One region of the Clostridium sp. LS3 genome, then DNA from elsewhere that is predicted to be linked to it. Evidence: a T-box and tRNA genes for the amino acid it is inferred to sense, from the RefSeq annotation. Region 1 holds a T-box; the other holds one or more tRNA genes.

Region 1 (8,281 bases):
CTTCTTCTAATAAGCTTACTAAATCCTCTTCTGGTATATTGTCCTCATTTACTCTTATGATTTCCTCTATTTCTTCTAAATGTGGTGAATTGAAAAAACCTACTTTGTATCCATGTTCAATAAGAACCTTCCCTATTATTGCTGAAGTTGAACCTTTTCCATTTGTTCCAGCTATATGTATAAGCTTTAGTTTTTTATGTGGTTTTCCAAGTAACTCTAATAATCTTTCTGTACGTTCTAATCCATAACTTGAGCCTAATTTTCTTAATTCTTCTAAATATTTTAATGCCTTTAAATTCTTCATACCTGTCTCATTCCTTTTAGATCTTTTGATATATGATTTAAAAATAATTCTATTGTATTATTTACTCCTAAATAGCTTAACATCCTACTACCAACTGCATCTTCAAATTCATTAAATAGTATTTCACCATTTTCTAAAAGTAAAAAGTCAATTCCACCAAAATCTATTTCTATATTGTTTAATATTTTATCTAATACTTTTTCTTCTTTAGATGAATAATTATATAACTTTACATTTCCCCCTTTAGAAAAATTAGATAAAAAATTATTTTTTTGTGGTTTTCTTATTACACAGTTAACTATTTTATTATCTATTATGTAAAATCTTATATCTCCTATGTAATCTTCAATAAATTCTTGATATACATTTCTATTAAAATCTAAATTATCAAATTCATTTAGTATATTAATACCTATTCCACCATGTCCATTTTTAGGTTTTTCTATTATATTTTTGCTCTTATCAATATCTTCTAAACATCTATAGATTCTTGGATATCTTATATTTAAAGATTCTATAAAATTATATGCTTCTAATTTGTCATTTCCCAATTTACAAAACTTATATTTATTAAAAACTTTAATACTTAATAACTCTAAATTATATGTTACATTGTAATTTCTAGATCTATTTATAGCAAATTTATATTTTCCTTCTATCTTTTTATAATCAATATCTTTTGTTAAAATAAGTTTTAAATCTAAATCATACTTTCTTCCATCTTCTATTAACCAATTAATATAACCTTTATTTTTTTCTACATCTCTCTCATCATATATAACTAAACCATTTATCATAAGCATTCCTCTAATATATATTTTAATATTTCTCTTCCAAAGCTTTTTCCCCAAAGTTCTTCAAAACTTAAGAAATTTAGATTTGAATTTACTTCACATAATAAAGGCTTATCATTATCTCCAAATAATAAATCTACTCCTGAAAAATCTAAACCTAATGCCTTGTGTGCTTTTAATGCAAGCTCTTCTTGTTCCTTAGTTAAGTCTATCAACTTTCCCTTTCCGCCTTGAGATATATTTGCTCTAAAGTCTTTGTCTGACTTTCTAAGCATAGCCCCTATTACTTTATTTCCTATTATATTTACTCTTATATCTCTACCATAACTACTTTTAATATTTTCTTGCATAATAAAGTCTACATTTCTCTTATTTAGCTCACTAACTTTTCTAATAAAATCTTCCTTGCTATTTATTAAATATACCTGCATTCCAAAAGAACCATTTGATTCTTTTATTATTATATCTTCTCCGAGTTCTTCATAACATTTCAATAAATAATCTTCATTGTTTAATGAATAATTAAAAACCATTGAGGATAATATAGTTCGCGGCATTTGGATTTTATTATTAGAAAGTTTTAAATGCATTAATCCCTTATGATCACAATATTCTATTGATTTACTTGAATTAAAGACCTTTAATCCCATCTTTTCTAAGTGTTTTGCTAATAATACATCTTTATCCCAAAATATGATAAATCTTGGATTAGGCAGCTCCTTTAAATATAAAAGTTCAGCTTTACCTTCATTATTATACATAGATATTATTTCTGTATTTTTAACTGCCTCTAATTTTATATCTAATTTTTCTGCTTCAATTACTAAGGATTTTACAAGCTTATTTATTTTGGAAATATTTAATGTTCCATTGTAAATTATCCATCCCGTCATAGACATATCCACTCTTTCTACTCTTTATTAATTAACCTACTTTTATCACTTTTAATTTTTTTTGTCAATATTAAAGCTTATGTTATTATTTTATATTAATTGTATTTTATATTAAGATAATTTAAAATAATAAATAGATAATCTAGAAGGAGCTTATTATGAATAATTTAAATGAAGCATTAAAATTAAATTTAGATAAAATTTCTATTTTTGAAATAGATGAAGAAAAATTAATTGAACTTAAATCTTATGACTACTATATGCAAACAAACTTTTACTTTTGGTTGGTTAATAAAATAAATTTTTTTGAAAACAAAAAACATTATGAGGAACTAGCATATTCGCATTATTTAATGTCTTATTTTATTTTTATTATTTTGACACCTTTGTCATATGAAGACCTAGCATTTAATCATATAAATAAAGCCTTAAAATATAAAGATGAACTTAAGTATAAAGAATGGTTTCTTATTTTTTCAACACTTCCTAATAACTTTATAAAAACTTATGATGCAATAAAAATTGCTGAAGAAGTTATTGAAAAAGATCCAAGCAGTACTTTAGCAAATACTATATTACAGATGTTTTAATAAAAAAGTGGACATATGTAAGTTTACTTATTCCGTCGTTCCACTCCAAGTCACCGTAAACTTACATATGTCCACATACAAACTGAAGGTAAGGAAAGTATAAAATAAATCTACTTTCCCACATTTAATTACTAAAAGTCTTCTATAATCACATTTTGAAAACTTTAAATTTTTATACTTTCCTAGGCATTTAAACACTAAAGGCTCTAGCTTAAGCTAGAGCCTTTAGTGCCTTTTATCTTATTAAATCTTTTATCTTAAATATTATAAACTAAATACTATAAATTGGAAACAACTTTTTTTATAATAAATAAATTCTATTAATGTTGTATAGCAATGAATTTTATTTTATTATTGTAAAATTATATCTCCTATTTTAAAGTATCTATTCTAACTAAAACTGCTTTTAGCATTTCTTGATATTTTTCTCTCTTTTCTTTTTCACCATCAATTACTGCTTGAGGTGCTTTAGCTACGAAGCCTTGGTTAGATAATTTCTTATCTATTCTTTCTACTTCTCCTTCTAGCTTTTTCTTTTCTTTATTTAGTCTTTCAAGTTCCTTTTCTTTATCTACTAAATCTAAAAGCGGCATAAATAATTCTCCACCCTTAACAACTAGTGATACTGCATTTTCTGGAACCATAGACTTATCTTCTATAAATGATACTTCAGATGCCGATGCTAGCTTTTCTATATAGTGAACTCCAGATAAGAATGCATCTTTTGATTCATCTGTAGTATAACTAATTACTTTAGCTTTTCTTGATGGTGGAACATTCATTTCAGCTCTTACATTTCTTAATCCTTTAATAGCTTCAATTATAAAGTCCATATCTTTTTCTGCTTTTTCATCATTTAAGCTTTCATTGTATTCTGGCCAATTTGAAATTACTATTGACTCGCCATCAGTTAAAGTAGTGTATATTTCTTCAGTTATAAATGGCATTACAGGATGTAATAGCTTAAGTCCAGTTTGCAGAACATCATTTAAAACATTGTAAACTATGCCTTTTTGCTTTTCATCTTCACCATATAAAACTCCCTTAACTAGTTCTATATACCAATCACAGAACTCTGTCCACATGAAATCATATACCTTTTGAAGAGCAATTCCAAGCTCATATTTTTCCATATTTTCAGTTACTTCTTTAACTAATGTATTCATTCTTGAAAGTATCCATTTATCTGCTAAACTATATTCCTTGCAATCAGCATATTTATTCATTATATCTTTATCAAGATTCATCATAACAAATCTTGAAGCATTCCACATCTTATTTGCAAAGTTTCTAGCAGATTCAACTCTTTCAGGAATATATCTTATGTCATTTCCTGGTGAGTTACCTGTTACAAGCATAAATCTTAAAGCATCTGCTCCATATTCATCTATAACTTCTAACGGATCAACCCCATTACCTAAAGATTTACTCATCTTTTTACCCTCAGAATCTCTTATGATACCATGCATTAAAACTGTATCAAATGGAGTTTTATCCATATTTTTTATTCCTGAGAATATCATTCTTGCAACCCAGAAGAATATAATATCATATCCTGTAACTAATACGTTTGTTGGATAAAAATATTCTAAATCATCTGTTTTATTAGGCCATCCTAATGTTGAGAAAGGCCATAAAGCTGAAGAGAACCAAGTATCTAGTACATCTTCCTCTTGATGTAAGTGCTTAGATCCACACTTAGGACATACTGTAGGAGTATCTACTTCAACTATGATTTCTCTACAATCTGTGCAGTGCCAAACTGGAATTCTATGTCCCCACCATAATTGTCTTGATATACACCAATCTTGAATATTTTCCATCCAGTTAAAGTATATCTTATCAAATCTTTCTGGTACAAATTTAGTTTCATTATTTTTAACTACATCTATAGCTGGTTTTGCTAAAGATTCCATTTTAACATACCATTGCTTTGATATTATAGGTTCAACTACTGTTCTGCATCTATCATGTACTCCTACATTATGAGTATGTGGTTTAACCTTAACTAATAATCCTTGTTCTTCTAAATCGCTAACCATTTGCTTTCTAGCTTCATATCTATCTAAGCCTTGGTACTTTCCACCTAACTCATTAATAACACCATGATCATCCATAACTCTTATTTGAGGTAAGTTATGTCTAAGACCTACTTGGAAGTCGTTAGGATCATGTGCTGGAGTTATTTTAACAGCACCAGTTCCAAATTCAATATCAACATAGTCATCTGGAACTATAGGAATCTCCCTCTCTGTTAGAGGTAATTTTAATGTTTTTCCTATAAGATGTTTAAATCTATCATCATTTGGATTTACAGCTACTGCTGTATCTCCTAATAAAGTTTCTGGTCTTGTAGTTGCTATCTCTAAAGCTCCTGAACCATCGGCTAATGGATAATTTATATGCCAAAAACTTCCTTCTTTTTCTTCATACTCTATTTCAGCATCTGAAAGAGCTGTTGTACACTTTGGACACCAGTTAGTTATTCTATTTCCTTGATATATTAATCCTTCTTTATAAAGATTAACAAAAACAGTTCTAACTGCTTTATTTAAATTTTCATCCATAGTAAAAGCTTCTCTAGAGAAATCACAAGAAACTCCAACTTTTTTAAGTTGTTTTCTTATAGTTTCTCTATATTCATCAGACCATTCCCAAACCTTCTCTAAGAAAGCTTCTCTTCCCATTTCCTTTTTAACTAAACCTTCTTTTAAAAGTTCGTTTTCAACTTTAACTTCAGTTGCAATAGAAGCATGGTCTTGACCTGGTAACCATAAAGTACAGTATCCTTGCATTCTTTTAAATCTTATAAGCATATCTTGAAGTGTATTATCAAGTGCATGACCTAAATGAAGCTTTCCTGTTATATTTGGTGGTGGCATAACTATAGAAAAAGGCTTCTTATTTTTATCAATTATTGATGTAAAATATTTTTTTTCTTCCCAATTTTTATAAATTCTTTCTTCGAATTCTTTTGGATTATATGTGGTTGCTAAGTTTTTCTTTTCAGACATCCTTTTGCCTCCTTTTATTTTATATATTCAAGATAATTAATAAAATTTTATTATATGTACTAAATGGTAAATAGCAATTAAGTATAAGTTGAAGGTTCATACTTTAAGATTCACATAATTAATCTATAAATTGACTTTTGTAATTTAGAAACAAAATAAAATAGTATAATATAATCTTGAATGTTTAATTTTAAGCAATAAAAAAAGCCTTCATCACAAAAGGACGAAGACTCGCGGTACCACCTTTTTTCTTAATATAAAATATTATTCTATATTAAGCTCTTTATTTATTAACGACTAAGACAGCCGCCTTTACTTACTTAATTTCAGTAAAGATGCTCAAAAGCTACCTTCAGGATACTCTATATAGAAGGCTTTCAGCCGGTGACCTTCTTTCTCTTTTAATACTTTGTATTCCTTACTCCTCTTTATCATTGCTTTTATTATATGATTTTGTAAGGCTATATTATACCATATTATTATTTTTGTCAATATTCTCATAAAAATAAATAATTATAGTAATTTAAAGAGGTGCTAAATAAAAATTTAGCACCTAAAAAATCTTCTATTTATTAAATTATAAAATCCTTTGGATTATGTTCCTTTGCTTTTGGTTCTCCAAAAGTTGCCTTGACACTTTCCACTTGAGGATTATGATTTATATTTTTTTTATGACTATTTTTTGATTTCTTACTCATTTATTTCACCTCCAAATTTATATAATTAGCTTATGTAAAATAATTTAATTTATTTTATATAAAGCTAAGAAAGAAAGTGAAATTTTGTAATTATTATTTATCCATCTATCCATTCCATTGTTTTTATAAAGTCATTAACAAATTCTTCACTCATACTTGGATTAATAGTTTCTTCATGGATTATAGTAACTACTGACATAGCGATAGCATATTTAACAGTATCCTTAATTGAAAAATTATTCATATATCCATATCCAACGCCTGCAACAAAAGAATCTCCTGCACCTGTAACATTTTTAACTTCCACAGCCTTTGTAGCTATTTTCCCTTCTTCATTAGAAGTCTTATAGTAAATACCCTCTGCATCAAGACTTATAAATACATTTTTAACACCTAGTGATAAGAAGTAATCTGCTGCTCTTTTTAAATCTTCGTCACTTTCAATTTTAAACCCACATAAAACCTCTGTCTCTAATCTATTTGGTTTAATTGTATGAAAATATTTTACTAAATGTTTTATTTTTTCTGCCTTTGTTGATGATACAGGATCTAATATAAATTTAGTTTTTCCTTTAAAAGTAGTTAAAATATACTCTAAAAGTTCTGGATTATCTGAATCTAATATAGTATATTCTGCATTTTCGATTATATTAGCTCTAGAATTTATAAAGCTAGATTCCATTTTATTAAGACTTTCCATATCTACTATTGCAGATTCCATTTCTCCATTTTCATTTAAAATCGCCATATATGTAGGTGTATATTCATTTTCTAAAATTAATGAATGTTCCATATTATATCCTATAAGCTCTGAGTTTTCTAAAATATTTCTTCCTTGATCATCCCCACCTAAAATAGAAATAAATTCTGTATTAACATTAACCCTTGCTAAATTTTCAGCAATGTTTCTACAAACTCCACCTAATGATATCTTTATATGTCCTGGTATAGAATCTCTTCCATTATATTTTTTTCTGCTAAAGCCTATTATATCTACTATTGACGCCCCTAATACTAATATATAAGGATTATTATTATACATACCATCTCTCCTGCTCTTTAAAATCCGTTACTAAAAAACATAAATATATTATATTAGAGAAAGCTAAAAAAATAAAGTTAATTTTACAAACTTTGTCGAATTTTATTTTTTATTTATGCTTCTTTAATTATATTATTTATTTAAAACTCTCTAAAACTTGCTACATTTTCCTTGGATATTCATATACTGAATATTAGCTTATCTATATGTCAATAATTTAAATACATATAATTATATTCCTTGGAGGTAAAAATGAATTACTTTAACGAAGGTAATAAATACTATAATCTTAAAGAATTTAAAAAAGCAATTGAATTTTACAATAGGGCAATTGAAAATGATGAAAGTACAACTTGTTCCTATTATAATGCAGGAGTTTGTTATATAAAGCTTAAGGATTTTGATTCAGCAATAATAATGATAAAAAAAGCTCTTTCTGTGCAGCAAGAAAGTAAATACTTCTTTAACTTAGCCTATTGTTATACAATGAAAGAAGAACTCAAAAAAGCCCTTATTTATTTTAACATAGCCTGGTCACTAGATGATTCTGACTATGATTGCGAAAAAGCTATAAATTTAATAATGTCTAAAAATAAAAAGGCTTTATAATCTTAAATAGGTTATAAAAGCCTTTTTAATTTTACTAAATTTAAAGCCATTCTCCTGCTATTTGAGCATTTAAATGATCTGAATTGAAATCTTTATTGTCAAAGTAATCTCCTGCTAAATAAAAGGTTGGATCTATATTAATCCAAACTCCTTCATCTGAAAGATAAACTTGATTCCAAGCATGTGGTCCATAGTTTTGCCCATCAAATGCCTCTCCAGTTACTATCCTTGTTCCTAAGCCTACAGACTTTGCCATAGCTACATAAAGACAAGCATAATCAAAACAAATTCCACTTCTTGTATTCCAAGCCTCAATTGCTCCACTATTACTTACACC
Region 2 (8,281 bases), 1.5 Mb from region 1:
AGCAAGAGGACAAAATGATATAGGAACAACTGGTAAAGGTATAGGACCTTGTTATACAGATAAGTTTGAAAGATGTGGAATAAGAATTTGTGATCTTATAAATGAAAATATATTAAAAGAAAAATTAAAAGAAAATATAGAAATGAAGAATGAATACATAACGAAGGTTTTAGGTGGAGACGCTTTAAATTATGATGAGATTCTTTCAGAATATTTAGAGCTAGCAGAAAGACTAAGACCTTATGTACAAGACACATCTGTTAGATTATATGATGAAATAAAAGAAGATAAAACAGTACTATTTGAAGGAGCGCAAGGAATGCTTCTAGATATAGATTATGGTACATATCCATATGTAACATCATCAAATACTACTGCTTGTGGAGTTGCTAGTGGTTCAGGAATTGGGCCTACTATGGTAACAAATGCAGTTGGTATTGCAAAAGCATATACTACAAGAGTTGGTAAGGGACCATTCCCAACAGAATTAGATAATGAAATAGGGGAATGGATAAGAGAAAAAGGACATGAATATGGTGTCACTACAGGTAGATCAAGAAGATGTGGATGGTTAGATGCTGTTATATTAAAGACTACAATAAGAGTATCAGGGTTAACTTCTTTATGTGTAACTAAGATAGACACTTTAGCTGGATTAGAAAAACTAAAAATATGTGTTGGATATAAGTTTAATGATAAGGTTATAGACTATTTTCCAGCAAGCTTAGAAGATTTAGCTAAATGTGAACCAATCTATGAAGAGTTTGAAGGTTGGGGCGATGAAGTGGCTGAGGCTAGAAGTTATGAAGAGTTACCAGAAAATGCGAAGAAGTATTTATCTAGAATAGAGGAACTTACTAAGACTAAAATATCTATAGTTGGTGTAGGTCCAAGAAGAGATCAAACTATAAGAGTAACAAAAGAATTATAATATAGAAGAGATTACTATAAATTTTTTGTAGTAATCTCTTTATTTATACTTCAATAAAAGATAGCAAATAATTTGAAATAAACTATTAAGTATAATAAAATATAATGTATAAAAAAATATATTTATTTAAAATAATGTAAATAATTTTAGTCTAAGTTAATATATTAATATGGACTTATAAAAATATAAAAGAGGTGAAATGGTGGAAGAGAAAAGAAGTTATTTATCAGTTTCTGAAATACTATCAAAAGCTTTTGATATATCTAAAAATAATATTCTAGAAATTTTAAAAGTAATTGGAATATTTATTTTTCCTACAACAGTAATACTTATTGGAACAATAGTGGCTATTGCTGTATCAAGCTTTCTTAAAATATCTTATTTATATTCTTATTCATATTTTGATAGGGATATTCCTTTTATTGGGGGAGGAACTATTTTAATAATATTAATTTTAACTATTATAGCTAGCTTAATAATATTTTATGCGAATGGAGTTATTATTAAAATTTTAGATGATGCAAATAAAGGAAAAGAAGTAAGCTGGAGAAGTGCTAATATATATGTTTGGCAAAGAAAGTGGAGTGTAATAGGATTAAATATATTACTATATTTGATGATTTTTGTAGCAATGATAAGCTTGATTTTAGTTACAGTATTGTTAGCCTTTTTAACTATAGGTATTGGATTAATTATATTAATTCCATTATTTATTGCTATATTAGTTATAATGATACCAATTGTATATTTGTTTAATTCTATGCTAATAGTAAGGGATCTAACAATTACTGAAGCTATAGGAGAAACTTTCAGCTTATTTAAAAAGGGATACTTCTGGACAACTATAGGAAAATTGGCAGCAATATCAGGAATAACAATTGGAGTTGGAATAGTTTTAACAATTGTTAATATTATACCTATTTTAGGAATAATATTAGCCCTTATAGGTCAAATTTTAATTCAAGCATATACAATGGCATACTTAAATATATTAGTATGGGATAGAAATGAAGAGGTAGAGATTCTTATAGATCCTATATTATAAACAAAGGTTTTGAGAATTAAATAAACTTAAATAAACTCTGTAGAATTACAGAGTTTTAAATTTAAAATTAGGAGGAACAAAGTGGGGAAAACTTATAGTAAAGAATATGAATTACATTATTATGATGTAGATAGTAATTTAAAATGTTCTATAACAACAATATTAAATATCTTATCTGATATAGGTACGAAACAGTCAGAAGAATTAGGATCAGGAATGGCAGGACTATTAGAAAGTAATATGACTTGGGTATTTTATAATTATAATGTAAAAGTTAATAGATATCCTATGTATGGAGAAAAACTTCTAGTTAAAACGGAGCCAGTTGGATTTAAAAAGTTTTATGCTATAAGAAAGTATGAAATAAAAGATGAAAGTGGAAATTTAGTAGTAGAGGCTAATGCTATATTTTTACTTATTAATTTGGAAAAAAGAAGAACTATGAGAATACCTTCAGAACAATATGAAGTATATGGATTAAAGGGAGACATAGAAGGAGAAGTTAAAATACCTAAGTTAGAAAAGCTTAAAGATGTAATGTATGAAATAAATTTTAGCGTCAGATATACAGACATAGACTTTAATAAACATGTAAATAATACAAAGTATGTAGAGTGGGCTATAGAATCTTTGCCAGAAGATATAGTTAAAAACTATAAGTTAGAAGAAATTAAAGTTACTTTTGAAAAGGAATGTAAATATGGAGAAGAAATTAAGTCATTATCAAGTTTTACAAAGGAAGAGGATGATTCTTTAACTACTATACATAGGATAGAAACCTTAGATAATAAAGAATTAACTAAGTTAATAGCTCATTGGAGAAAATATTAAAAAGGTTAATAAACAGAAAAAATTCTGTTTATTAACCTTTAATTTTATATTAGGAATTTGCAATTGTTTTTGCAACAAAGCATCCTGAGCTCCAAGCCCATTGAAGATTAAAACCTCCGCAATCACCATCTACATCTAGGATTTCACCACAAAAATATAGATTTTCAACTAATATAGATTCTAATGTTTTAGAATTAACATCTTTAGTATCTACTCCACCTATAGTAACTTGAGCTTGATTAAATCCATTAGTATCGGTGCATTTAAACTTCCAATATTTCAATAAATTAATAAGCCTTTTTTTCTCATCCCAAGCTAAATCATAGCAAGGGGAATGTAAATTTAATATATTTGCTTCCTTTAAAAGCGCAGGAATTAATTTTTTATTAACGATTCCAATAAGAGCATCTATAATTGGCCTATGAGAGAACATAGCAAAGTGGCCTTCTATGAAATCCTCAACTTCACTAAGTGATTGATTAGGCATCATATCAACAACTATTTCAACTTTTTTTGTTTTTAGTAATGCCTTTGAAGCATGCCCTGAAAGTTGCAAAATTGGAGGTCCTGATATACCATAATCGGTAAATAGTATTTCTCCAAACTCTTTTCTTACAGGGTTACCATCAACTAGTAATAGTGCATATCCATCAAATTTTACTCCTGTTATTGATTTTAGATAAGGGTTATCTAATTTTAGTTGAACTATCCCAGGAATAGTTTTAATTATAGAGTGGCCAAGAGATTTAGCTAAATTATATCCAGAGCCATCAGAACCAGTTTTAATTGCAGATTTTCCTCCACAGGCTAAAATTAATTTATTACATGTGAATAACTTATTCTCTTCGTTGCTTGTGGATAATTTAAACATTTTCTTCTTGTGGATATCTTTTACTTTGCAGTTTGTGTATAAGGGAATATTCCTATCTTCTAACGCTAATTTTAATATATCTACAACTGATGAAGCTTGTAGTGACTTAGGATACACCTTACCATTTTGTAATTCTATTATTGGAAGACCTAATGATAAAAAGAAATTTTCTGTATCATTTATATTAAAATTAGATAATACATTAGAAAAAAATCCTGTATTTTCACTATGATAAGAAAGGAAAGGGAAAGAAATAGTTCTATTAGATATATTACATCTTCCATTTCCAGTAGTAAGAATTTTTTTGCCTATCCTATCAGTTCCTTCAACTATGGCGACGTCTAAGCCAAAATCTTTAGCTGTAATTGCAGCGACTAATCCAGAAGCACCACCACCAACTATAATTAAATCATGATGTATCATAATTAAAATCTCCTTAAAATAATATAATAAATATAATTTTATCATAGTAATATAACTTATCAAATATGGGATACTAAATTAGAAGGGTAGAATGTATATAAATACTTTAAATATAAGCAGTATATTTTTATTAATATAAAAGTGTCTAAAAAATCAAAATAAGCTAACAAAAGTCTTAAATTACTAGTATGAAAATATAGATAATCAAAGTATTTTAAAAATAAAAAAAAAAGTTGTTAAAAAGTGTTGACACTATATTAAAATTTAGGTATTATAGTTTATGTGCTCGCCGAGCGAATAGCGAGTAACAATAAGCTAAAAACAAACATGGCTCCTTGGTCAAGCGGTCAAGACACCACCCTTTCACGGTGGTAACAGGGGTTCGATTCCCCTAGGAGTCACCATTTATGGAAGCATAGCTCAGCTGGGAGAGCATCTGCCTTACAAGCAGAGGGTCACAGGTTCGATCCCTGTTGTTTCCACCATAATCTGGCTCAGTAGCTCAGTTGGTTAGAGTGCCGGCCTGTCACGCCGGAGGTCGAGGGTTCGAGCCCCTTCTGAGTCGCCACTTTAAAGTGACACAAAATAAATATGGCTCCTTGGTCAAGCGGTCAAGACACCACCCTTTCACGGTGGTAACAGGGGTTCGATTCCCCTAGGAGTCACCATTCATGGAAGCATAGCTCAGCTGGGAGAGCATCTGCCTTACAAGCAGAGGGTCACAGGTTCGATCCCTGTTGTTTCCACCATAATCTGGCTCAGTAGCTCAGTTGGTTAGAGTGCCGGCCTGTCACGCCGGAGGTCGAGGGTTCGAGCCCCTTCTGAGTCGCCACTTTAAAGTGATAAATATATAATAAATGCTGGCATGGCTCAACGGTAGAGCAGCTGACTTGTAATCAGCAGGTTGTAGGTTCGATTCCTATTGCCAGCTCCATTATATGGCTCCTTGGTCAAGCGGTCAAGACACCACCCTTTCACGGTGGTAACAGGGGTTCGATTCCCCTAGGAGTCACCATTCATGGAAGCATAGCTCAGCTGGGAGAGCATCTGCCTTACAAGCAGAGGGTCACAGGTTCGATCCCTGTTGTTTCCACCATAAATTTTGGCTCAGTAGCTCAGTTGGTTAGAGTGCCGGCCTGTCACGCCGGAGGTCGAGGGTTCGAGCCCCTTCTGAGTCGCCACTTTAAGTGATAAGAAATATATAATATGTGCTGGCATGGCTCAACGGTAGAGCAGCTGACTTGTAATCAGCAGGTTGTAGGTTCGATTCCTATTGCCAGCTCCAGAAGCTTTGGAATATTTTCCAAAGCTTTTTGTTTTGCAAAAAAATATTTTTGTAAGATAAATAAAAAATAAAAGAAGATGGGAATAGTAAATTCCTATCTTCTTTTTAAATTTAATTGAATTCTTATGTCTTCAGCGTAAAACTTATATAACTTAAAATTACCAAGTAATCTAGAAGAAATTCTTTCCGTATATGTTTTTCTAATATCAAATAGAGTTAAATTTGTTGATATTAGCATTTTCTTCTTCTTTAATAATTTTTTATTTAATAGATTAAAAAATTCAGTAGCTGAAAAATCAGTTATTTGCTCTGCACCTAAGTCATCTATAATTAATAAATCACAGTTAATTAAAAAATTTTCTAATTCCATATTACCATTAAATCGTATATCCCTTAGGTTTTTAATTAACTCATCTATAGTCCTGTAAACAACTAAATATCCTTCATCAAGAAGCTCCTTAGCTACACAGCAGCTTAAAAAAGTTTTTCCAGTTCCAGAATCACCATAAAATAGTATATTATCATTAGTATTATTAAAATTATGAATAAAATCTCCTTTTAAATATTGAATAATATTTTCAATATTTTTTCTAGGTGTAAATTTATCATCACTTATTTTATGATTAGAAAATAAAGAAATATCAAGAGCATTAAAGTTAATTTCTTTTAAGGTATCTTCTAAATCAGAGTCTTTATAGTATAATTCTATTAACTTTTTCTTATAACAAGAGCACTTGTTAATTCCAATATACCCTTCATCTTTACATTTTGGACATCTATAATAAAGACTTAAATATTCTTGACTATATCCTCTAGAGACTAAAGCTTCACATTTTTTAAATCTTAAATCTGTTATTTCTTCTTTAATTTTCTTTAAAGAATTCTCATCTAAGCCCTTTAATATAGACAAAGATAAATTTAAAGACTTCTTTTGAATTAAATTATCTAGCTGTAAAATCTCAGGATATTTTTCTTCTATTTCTTTTCGTCTATTATTTAAATTTTTTTGTTCCTCAATCTTTATATTTTCATATATTGAAGTTAAATCTTTTTCATATCCTTTAATCATCATTATCCCATCCTAACAGTTTCTTTTCTAAAGAATCATAATCATAGTCACGGCCTTTAAAATTATCAAATCTTAATTTAGGCTTGTTAAAATTATTTGAATTAGAATTAGCATAATTTTTCTTTGAAGATAGATTCTTATAAGAGACCTCTTTTTCTTCGATCTGCTTTAGGCTTCTTAAGTTATCTTTGTTCCAACTTGATAATATTCCATCTATATATTTAAAATCCGCTCTATTTAGCCTTTGAAAACAAATATCACAAGCTTTTTTTATTATATCTAATGAAAAACCATAATTTGTAGTCCATTTTTCTAACATATCTTCCTGAGGCTTCATTATATCTGTATTTCTAATTCCTAAAAATTTAAGTATTTCTCTGTAGGTTCCCCATTTATCTTCTGTTTTTCTTATATAATTTTGTGCATCATCAATAGTTTTTATTTTCATTTCGTTCCATGCTAGTGCTACTTTTTCTATATATCTATGGTTAGTTTTACCCTTAGAAACACAAAATTCAATTATTAGAAGGATTAATTCAGAAGAAAAATTAAAATCTTTTTTCCATCCTATATAAGTTGTAAACTCGCTAGGGGATAGAGGTCTACCCAGTAGTCTTTCTATATCCTTCAACATACCATTATTAGTTTCATCTGAAAGTTCTGCTAATAAGTTAATTTCACTTTTATCAACATTATTATCAGAAGATAGATCTATAAATTCTATATCAAAGTTTCCCATTTTATCAATTGGGATTAGCCTTATAACACCTTCATCATTCCAATAATTAAGTGCATTTATTATATCAGACTCTAATAGATTTAATGATGTAGCTAATATTGACGCATTAACTCCAATTTCACCAGTAAAATTATATTTAAGCATTAAAAGATATACTTTAATAAATTCTCCTCGAGCTTTAGGCATATATTTTTCAATAAATATATTACTTATAGGAGTAAATTTTAAAGGCTTTGATTTAAGCATGAAAGTGCTCATAATTACAACCACCTTTCTAACAGTAATATTGCAATAACATAATTATAACAAAGAGGAGTAATAGGCTCAACAAAACTATAGAATATATAAAAAGAATATTATTTCTAAAACTGGGAAAACTAATAGATGTGTTGCTTAACATTATTAAAATGAAAGGAGATTTTATGGATATAAAAGGAGACTCGATAAAGGTAGCTAAAAAGGCTACATTATCAATATTTGTTATAGGGCTTATTTTAAATATTAGTTTTACTAAGGTAAAGGCTCAAACAGATGAAAGCTTCAGCAATATAAATCTGAACAAGCAAACATATTCTATATCAAATAAAGTATCAAGTGGAAATAATATACTTGATAATCTAATTGTGGCTTTAACAGGAAGAATAAACGGATATGAAGTAAGGTTAGATGATAAGATTATAGGATATACTTCAATAGAGAATGATATTAGTAATATAACAAATTTAGTTTTGGAAAAATATATAAGCGAAAAGAAGATTAAAGGAAGTTCAATAGTATCTTTTCAAATAAATGGAGATATAAAACTACAAGAAAATAAATTTGATGTAGCTTTATTACAAACAAATGAAGAACTGACTAGTGCTATATATGATTTATCAAAAGAAAATTCAAGTAACTTAAAGCTAAGTATAAAATATGTAAATGAAGATAATATAAAAATACAACCTAACACAATAATAATACCAAGTGATTCTATGTATTTAGGAGAAACAAAGGTTGAAGATGGAGAAGTAGGTCTGAAAAAGCAAGTAAAAGAAGTTACATATGAAAATGATAAACTTATAAGCACTAAAATAGTTAAGGAGGA

What was found. The T-box of region 1 lies ahead of ACZJV1_RS11435 (valine--tRNA ligase). A T-box ahead of a tRNA ligase gene usually reads a tRNA of that ligase, here a tRNA-Val.
Region 2: it has a tRNA-Val gene. The T-box ahead of ACZJV1_RS11435 (valine--tRNA ligase) is inferred to sense a tRNA for this amino acid. The anticodon was not compared.

The regions. Positions count from the first base shown of each region.
Region 1 covers NZ_CM143921.1:2,428,036-2,436,316, forward strand. The annotation lists gene ACZJV1_RS11415 (bifunctional folylpolyglutamate synthase/dihydrofolate synthase) at 1-304, opposite strand, end outside; gene ACZJV1_RS11420 (ATP-grasp domain-containing protein) at 301-1,101, opposite strand; gene ACZJV1_RS11425 (ATP-grasp domain-containing protein) at 1,098-1,991, opposite strand; gene ACZJV1_RS11430 (hypothetical protein) at 2,150-2,581, shown strand; gene ACZJV1_RS11435 (valine--tRNA ligase) at 2,953-5,595, opposite strand; T-box leader at 5,812-6,039, opposite strand; gene ACZJV1_RS11440 (CPC_1213 family protein) at 6,168-6,293, opposite strand; gene ACZJV1_RS11445 (carbohydrate kinase family protein) at 6,391-7,335, opposite strand; gene ACZJV1_RS11450 (tetratricopeptide repeat protein) at 7,588-7,944, shown strand; gene ACZJV1_RS11455 (transglutaminase-like domain-containing protein) at 7,985-8,281, opposite strand, start outside.
Region 2 covers NZ_CM143921.1:3,931,566-3,939,846, reverse strand. The annotation lists gene ACZJV1_RS18600 (adenylosuccinate synthase) at 1-931, shown strand, start outside; gene ACZJV1_RS18595 (hypothetical protein) at 1,134-1,976, shown strand; gene ACZJV1_RS18590 (acyl-[acyl-carrier-protein] thioesterase) at 2,058-2,807, shown strand; gene ACZJV1_RS18585 (BaiN/RdsA family NAD(P)/FAD-dependent oxidoreductase) at 2,857-4,101, opposite strand; tRNA gene ACZJV1_RS18580 (tRNA-Glu) at 4,431-4,505, shown strand; tRNA gene ACZJV1_RS18575 (tRNA-Val) at 4,511-4,586, shown strand; tRNA gene ACZJV1_RS18570 (tRNA-Asp) at 4,593-4,669, shown strand; tRNA gene ACZJV1_RS18565 (tRNA-Glu) at 4,695-4,769, shown strand; tRNA gene ACZJV1_RS18560 (tRNA-Val) at 4,775-4,850, shown strand; tRNA gene ACZJV1_RS18555 (tRNA-Asp) at 4,857-4,933, shown strand; tRNA gene ACZJV1_RS18550 (tRNA-Thr) at 4,961-5,035, shown strand; tRNA gene ACZJV1_RS18545 (tRNA-Glu) at 5,042-5,116, shown strand; tRNA gene ACZJV1_RS18540 (tRNA-Val) at 5,122-5,197, shown strand; tRNA gene ACZJV1_RS18535 (tRNA-Asp) at 5,206-5,282, shown strand; tRNA gene ACZJV1_RS18530 (tRNA-Thr) at 5,312-5,386, shown strand; gene ACZJV1_RS18525 (ATP-binding protein) at 5,481-6,455, opposite strand; gene ACZJV1_RS18520 (DnaD domain protein) at 6,448-7,452, opposite strand; gene ACZJV1_RS18515 (peptidoglycan DD-metalloendopeptidase family protein) at 7,617-8,281, shown strand, end outside.